Linked DNA regions of Prochlorococcus marinus str. AS9601. Each later gene encodes a partner of the first gene's protein in a complex. Links are inferred from orthologs where the notes say so. Each region holds a gene or a part of one and is shown on either strand. Other genes may lie near its edges. The genes, in order: A9601_RS11980 and accD.

Region 1 (3,222 bases):
ATAATTAATCAATCCTATTTAAGTAGTTATCTCTGTGCTATTGTTCTTAACATCGTATAGAAACCATTTATAAATTTTAAATGTTTGGGTTAATAGGCCACTCAACCAGTTTTGAAGATGCAAAAAGAAAAGCTTCGATGCTAGGCTTTGATCACATTGCTGATGGCGACTTGGATGTTTGGTGTACTGCTCCTCCTCAGCTTGTTGAAAATGTAGAAGTTAAGAGTGCAACTGGAATATCTATTGAAGGTTCTTATATAGATTCTTGCTTTGTTCCAGAAATGCTTTCTAGGTTTAAAACCGCTAGAAGAAAAGTACTAAATGCTATGGAACTAGCTCAGAAAAAAGGGATTAATATTACAGCTTTAGGAGGATTTACTTCTATTATTTTTGAGAATTTTAATCTTCTACAGCATAAACAAATTAGAAATACTTCATTAGAGTGGGAAAGATTTACTACTGGCAATACTCATACCGCCTGGGTTATTTGTAAGCAACTAGAAATAAATGCTCCTCGCATTGGGATAGACCTTAAAAAAGCAACTGTTGCTGTAATTGGTGCTACAGGTGATATTGGTAGCGCTGTTTGTAGGTGGCTTATCAATAAAACTGGGATTTCAGAACTCCTTATGGTAGCAAGACAACAAGAACCTCTAGCGCTGTTACAAAAAGAATTAGATGGTGGCACCATAACAAGTTTGGATGAGGCATTGCCTCAGGCGGACATTGTTGTGTGGGTTGCAAGTATGCCTAAAACTATTGAAATTAATACTGACAACTTACAAAAACCATGTTTAATGATTGATGGTGGATATCCCAAAAATCTTGATGAGAAATTTCAGGGTGAAAATATTTATGTTTTAAAAGGAGGTATAGTAGAGTTTTTCAATGATATTGGTTGGAATATGATGGAACTTGCGGAAATGCAAAACCCTCAGCGAGAGATGTTTGCTTGCTTTGCAGAAGCTATGATTTTAGAATTTGAGAAGTGTCATACAAACTTTAGTTGGGGAAGAAATAACATTTCCCTTGAAAAGATGGAATTTATTGGAGCAGCTTCTTTAAAGCATGGTTTTTCCGCCATTGGACTTGATAAGCAGCCTAAAGTATTAACTGTCTAAATCATGGCTAAACGTTACCTTCTTGATTTTGAAAAGCCTCTTGTTGAACTTGAGAAGCAGATAGAGCAAATTAAAGAATTAGCTCGAGATTCAGAGGTAGATGTTAGTCAACAGCTTCTACAACTTGAAACCTTAGCTGCTAGAAGAAGAGAAGAAATATTTAAATCTCTCACCCCTGCTCAAAAGATTCAGGTAGCTAGACATCCGCAAAGACCAAGTACTTTAGACTTTGTTCAAATGTTTTGTGATGACTGGATCGAATTACATGGAGACAGAAATGGTGGCGATGATATGGCATTAATTGGGGGGATAGGTTCGATAAATAATAGACCAGTGTTGATGTTAGGGCATCAGAAAGGAAGGGATACAAAAGAAAATGTAGTAAGAAACTTTGGGATGGCAAAACCAGGAGGTTACAGAAAAGCTCTTAGATTAATGCAGCATGCAAATAGATTCGCTTTGCCAATTCTTACATTTATTGATACTCCTGGAGCTTATGCTGGTTTAAAAGCTGAAGAACAAGGTCAAGGTGAAGCAATTGCAAGAAACCTTCGAGAGATGTTTGGCTTGAAAGTTCCAATTGTTGCTACCGTAATTGGAGAAGGAGGTTCAGGAGGCGCACTTGGAATAGGTGTCGCCGATAGGTTACTAATGTTTGAACACAGTGTTTATACGGTTGCTAGTCCAGAAGCATGTGCATCAATTTTGTGGAGAGATGCTGCGAAGGCACCAGAAGCCGCATCGGCACTTAAAATTACAGGCAATGATTTACTTAAATTAGGTATTATAGATGAGGTTTTACCAGAACCTTCTGGTGGGAATAATTGGGCTCCTTTAGATGCTGGTAATACACTAAAAGAGGCTATTGAGAAACATCTGAATGCTCTACTTCAAATGCCTGAAGACCAATTAATTGAGGAAAGATACAAAAAGTTCAGGATTTTAGGTAAATTTATCGAAGCAAATAATATTGAAGAGATTTATAGTGAAATCCCCCAAAAAACCGAATAACTTGAAACTAGCTTTTATAACGGGTGCTACGAAAGGTATTGGTAGATCTACCGCAATTACTTTTGCCAATGCTGGCTGGGATTTAATTTTACTCTCCAGGAATATGGATTTAATGGAGAAACTAAAGAGCGAACTGTTGACCACTAAATCAAAAATTAACTTAGTAAAATGTGATTTATCTAATCCTCTAGAAATAAAGCATTGTGTTAAAGAGGCAATTGACAAGTATGGGTGCCCTTCAGTATTGATAAATAATGCAGGTTGCGCATTTAATGGCCCTTTAGTTGAAATGGAATTAGGTCAATGGGAACAAACTATTCAAATAAACCTCACAAGTGTTTTTCAAATTTGTAGTTCAATCATTCCTCACATGAGAAAAAATGGTGGTTTAGTTATTAATGTTAGTAGTCATGCTTCTTATAATGCATTCCCCCAATGGGGAGCTTATTGTGTTTCAAAATCTGCACTAGCTATGTTTACTAAATGCTTGAGGGAGGAGGAGAGGTCTAATTCAATAAGAGCGTGCACAATAACTCTGGGTTCAGTAAATACTCCTCTTTGGGACTCCGAATCAATCAATTCTGATTTTGATAGAACTTCTATGCTCTCCTCAAAAGAGGTATCAGAAACTATTCTCTACATGGCTCAAAAACCTGAATCACAATTGATCGAAGACTTGACTTTGATGCCTTCTGGCGGAGCCTTTTAAACATTCTGTCTATCTGATTAATCTTAAAACAGTGATTTTTTTTAGTGCTATTTGAACCCGATTGAACAAGCGAATGTGATATAGTATATGAGCAATTAAGCTTTTAGAAGATACAGTTAATTAAGTTGCATACAATTTTCTGTTTAAAATTTTATGACCTCTACATTACCCAACGATAATATTAGAAACTTTGACGACCAGATTACTAATAAACTAATTTCTGAAATTATTAGAGACAGAATTAAGAGTTCTGGGACAAGATTTAGTGCCAACGATAATATTGCAGATTTTATAAATCCTGGTGAATTAGAAATTTTAGAAAAAGAAGTAGCCTCAAGGGTTAAAGACTTACTAAAGTCCCTCGTAATAGATGTTGAAAAT
Region 2 (3,315 bases), 220 kb from region 1 along the record:
TGATGGGTCTACTGAAGTTTTATCTTGCAGTGAAATCGGAGATAAAATAATGTATGAAATTTAAAAAAAAATTAATAAATAAAAAAATATTTTTAAGTAAAACATAAAGTTGGCATATGACCTGTCAGAATCATTAGATATTGTTTTTAAAAAATGTCAAAACGTCATCCAGTAGTCGCTGTAACAGGATCTTCAGGAGCAGGAACAAGTACAGTAAAAAGAGCCTTTGAGCATATTTTTGCCAGAGAAGATATTGTTCCAGCAGTTGTAGAAGGTGATAGTTACCACAGATTTGAAAGAATGCCTATGAAAAAAGCTATGGCAGAAGCTCTTTCAAAAGGTGAAAATTTCTCTCATTTTGGTCCAGAGGCTAATCTTTTTGACAAGTTAGAAGAACTTTTTAAAATCTATGGTGAAACTGGAGGAGGAAAGAAAAGATATTATCTACATAGTCTTGAAGAAGCAGAAGAACATAATACAAGACTTGGGACATCCCTAGAACCTGGGCAATTTACTCCATGGGAAGATATTCCTGAGGGAACAGATGTACTTTTTTATGAAGGTTTGCATGGCGGGGTAGAAGGTGATGGATACAATGTTGCCTCTTATGCGGATTTACTTGTTGGCGTTGTTCCGATAACAAATTTAGAGTGGATTCAAAAAATCCATAGAGATAACGCAGAAAGAGGTTACTCAGCGGAAACCATTGTGGATACAATATTGAGAAGAATGCCTGATTATATAAATCATATATGCCCACAATTCAGCAAAACCGATATTAATTTCCAAAGAATTCCCACAATTGACACTTCTAATCCTTTCATATGCAGGAATATCCCAACTCCTGATGAGAGCTTTGTGATCATACATTTCAGAAAAGGGGCAAGAGAGAAATGGGGGATTGATTTTCAATACTTGCTTGGAATGATTAATGATTCATTTATGTCAAGTCCAACAAGTATCGTTGTAAATGGAGGAAAAATGGGATTCGCAATGGAACTAATTCTCACTCCAATAATTCATAAAATGATTGAGGAGAAAAATAAATAATAATTAATTTTCGATTAACAACTCAAATCATTATTTTTTAACTTTGAGAAGTTTTTAATCTAGAGGATCTCAAATTTTTATATATCTTTCTTGATAAAAGTACCTTACTTAGATTTAAATAGAAAAAACAGGAAAAGTTGTGTCATTAATCGACTGGTTTGCCGCAAGGCGTAAAGATCAATTTGTTGGGAAAGTTTCCCAAGATACTGACGAAGGAGATGGTTTGTGGGTTAAATGTTCAGAGTGTTCGCAAGTAGCCTACAGAAAAGACCTAATTTCAAATTTCAATGTTTGTAATAATTGTGGACACCACAATAGGATTAATAGCGATGAAAGGATAAATATAATTGCTGATAAAAATTCATTCAAAGAATTTGATAGTTTACTAAGTCCTACAGATCCTTTGGGTTTTAAAGATAGAAGAGCGTATGCTGATCGAATTAAAGAAAGTCAAGCAGGTACAGGTTTAAGAGATGGAGTCGTAACAGGTATCTGTTCTGTGAATTCAATGCCTTTAGCATTAGCTGTTATGGATTTTAGATTTATGGGAGGATCCATGGGTTCAGTAGTTGGTGAAAAAATTACAAGGATAATTGAGAGAGCAACTTTGGAAAATTTTCCAATTCTTATTGTTTGCGCATCAGGAGGAGCAAGGATGCAAGAAGGCATGTTAAGTCTCATGCAAATGGCAAAAATATCTGGAGCACTAAAAAAACATAAAGAGAAAAATCTCTTATATATGCCCTTGTTAACTCATCCAACTACTGGAGGGGTAACAGCCAGCTTTGCGATGTTAGGTGATTTAATTTTGGCGGAACCTAAAGCACTTATTGGATTTGCTGGAAGAAGGGTTATAGAACAAACATTAAGAGAAAAATTACCCGATAATTTTCAAACAGCTGAATATCTGCTTGAGCATGGTTTTGTTGATGTAATAGTGAAAAGGAAAGATCTCAAGGATACTCTGACTAAAATTTTAAAAATTCATGGTGTAAAAGAACTTGCAGAAGCAAATACATAAAATGAGAAAAATTTCTAATTTATTTTATTTTTCTTTAAGCTTTCTACTCTTTATTTTAAACTTTGCCTCCTATTCTTATGCGATAGGAAATGTTGATTGGGTTCTCCTTAAAGAGAATTATGTTGGGAAAGAATGGCTTGATCAAGGGAGTATTAAGTCGCTCCCAAATGGTGAAATAAGTGTATTAACAAAGTTCTTTAAGAATCCAACTAATTCAGATGATGATGGAGAGTTATCACTTTATGTAATGAGAATTAATTGCAATGAAAAAAAATTCAAAGATACATCAATAAATGGAATTCCTCAATTCAATTCAAAATGGCAAACTTCTAATAATGATGAACTTATAGATGTTGTTATTGAAAACAGCTGTTCAGAGTTTATTAATAAATAAGAATGAATACTAAAAATAAAAAATTAAAAATAGCAATCGCTGGACTAGGGTTTGGGAAAAAAGTTCATTTAGAGGCATTAAAAGAGTCTGATCACTTAACTCCTGTAGCAATTTATCATTACGATAAAAAGCAAAAATCGATATTAGAAAAAGAAACGGGCTTAGATTTTTTTCATAATTGGGAAGACTTAGTTAAATCTCCAAAAATTGATGGAATTATTATTGCCACTCCTCCTGAATCAAGATTTAAGTTAGCAAAACAAGCTCTTGAGAATAATAAAAATCTGCTCCTAGAAAAACCCGTTTCAATATCCTCCTCAGAAATTGAAGAGCTTCAGAGAATATCTTTGATTAATAATTTAAGCGTATGTGTTGATTTTGAATATAGAGCAGTACCTCTTTTCCTTCAGACAAAAAAACTTATTGATGAAAATATCTTAGGAGATATATATTTAGTCAAATTAGATTGGTTAATGGGCAGTAGATCCGACCCCAAAAGATTCTGGAATTGGTATTCATTGGAAGAAAAAGGTGGAGGAGTTATTGGTGCTTTAGGTACTCATGCATTCGATATGTTGAATTGGTTTTTTGGAGAAGCAATAAACGTATCTGGCAAGTTAGCAACATCAATAAAAAAAAGACCTTTACCTAATTCATCTGATTTAAATGCTGTTACGAGTGAGGATGTATGTTTAGCCAATATAGAAATAACAAACTACAGCTCGAATCTTATTCCATGTCAGGTATCTTTATCATCAATTTCTAAAAATGGTAGAGGATTTTGTTTAGAAATATATGGAAGCGAAGGTTCACTAATTCTTAAAAGCGAAAACCAAAAAGATTATGTACA

The links.
Region 2: the proteins of A9601_RS11980 (region 1) and accD are in contact, whole or in part, in a solved structure (PDB 8UXZ), measured with the Escherichia coli proteins. The link is inferred for Prochlorococcus marinus str. AS9601 from one-to-one orthologs.

What each region holds. Positions count from the first base shown.
Region 1 is NC_008816.1:514,452-517,673, forward strand. The notes cover bases 241-3,128. They hold A9601_RS11980 (acetyl-CoA carboxylase carboxyltransferase subunit alpha), read left to right. Parts: upstream 241-1,124; coding sequence 1,125-2,132; downstream 2,133-3,128. Other genes in these bases: A9601_RS11975 (long-chain acyl-[acyl-carrier-protein] reductase), read left to right, coding at 241-1,121; A9601_RS11985 (SDR family oxidoreductase), read left to right, coding at 2,107-2,841; folE (GTP cyclohydrolase I), read left to right, coding at 2,995-3,128. Also shown: more of A9601_RS11975, read left to right, coding at 81-240; more of folE, read left to right, coding at 3,129-3,222. UniProt on the Escherichia coli protein: Component of the acetyl coenzyme A carboxylase (ACC) complex. First, biotin carboxylase catalyzes the carboxylation of biotin on its carrier protein (BCCP) and then the CO(2) group is transferred by the carboxyltransferase to acetyl-CoA to form malonyl-CoA.
Region 2 is NC_008816.1:733,181-736,495, reverse strand. What follows is about bases 150-3,130. They hold accD (acetyl-CoA carboxylase, carboxyltransferase subunit beta), read left to right. Parts: upstream 150-1,189; coding sequence 1,190-2,071; downstream 2,072-3,130. Other genes in these bases: A9601_RS13160 (Gfo/Idh/MocA family protein), read left to right, coding at 2,468-3,130; A9601_RS13165 (hypothetical protein), read left to right, coding at 2,073-2,465; A9601_RS13175 (phosphoribulokinase), read left to right, coding at 154-1,050. In the rest of the region: leuB (3-isopropylmalate dehydrogenase), read left to right, coding at 1-64; more of A9601_RS13160, read left to right, coding at 3,131-3,315.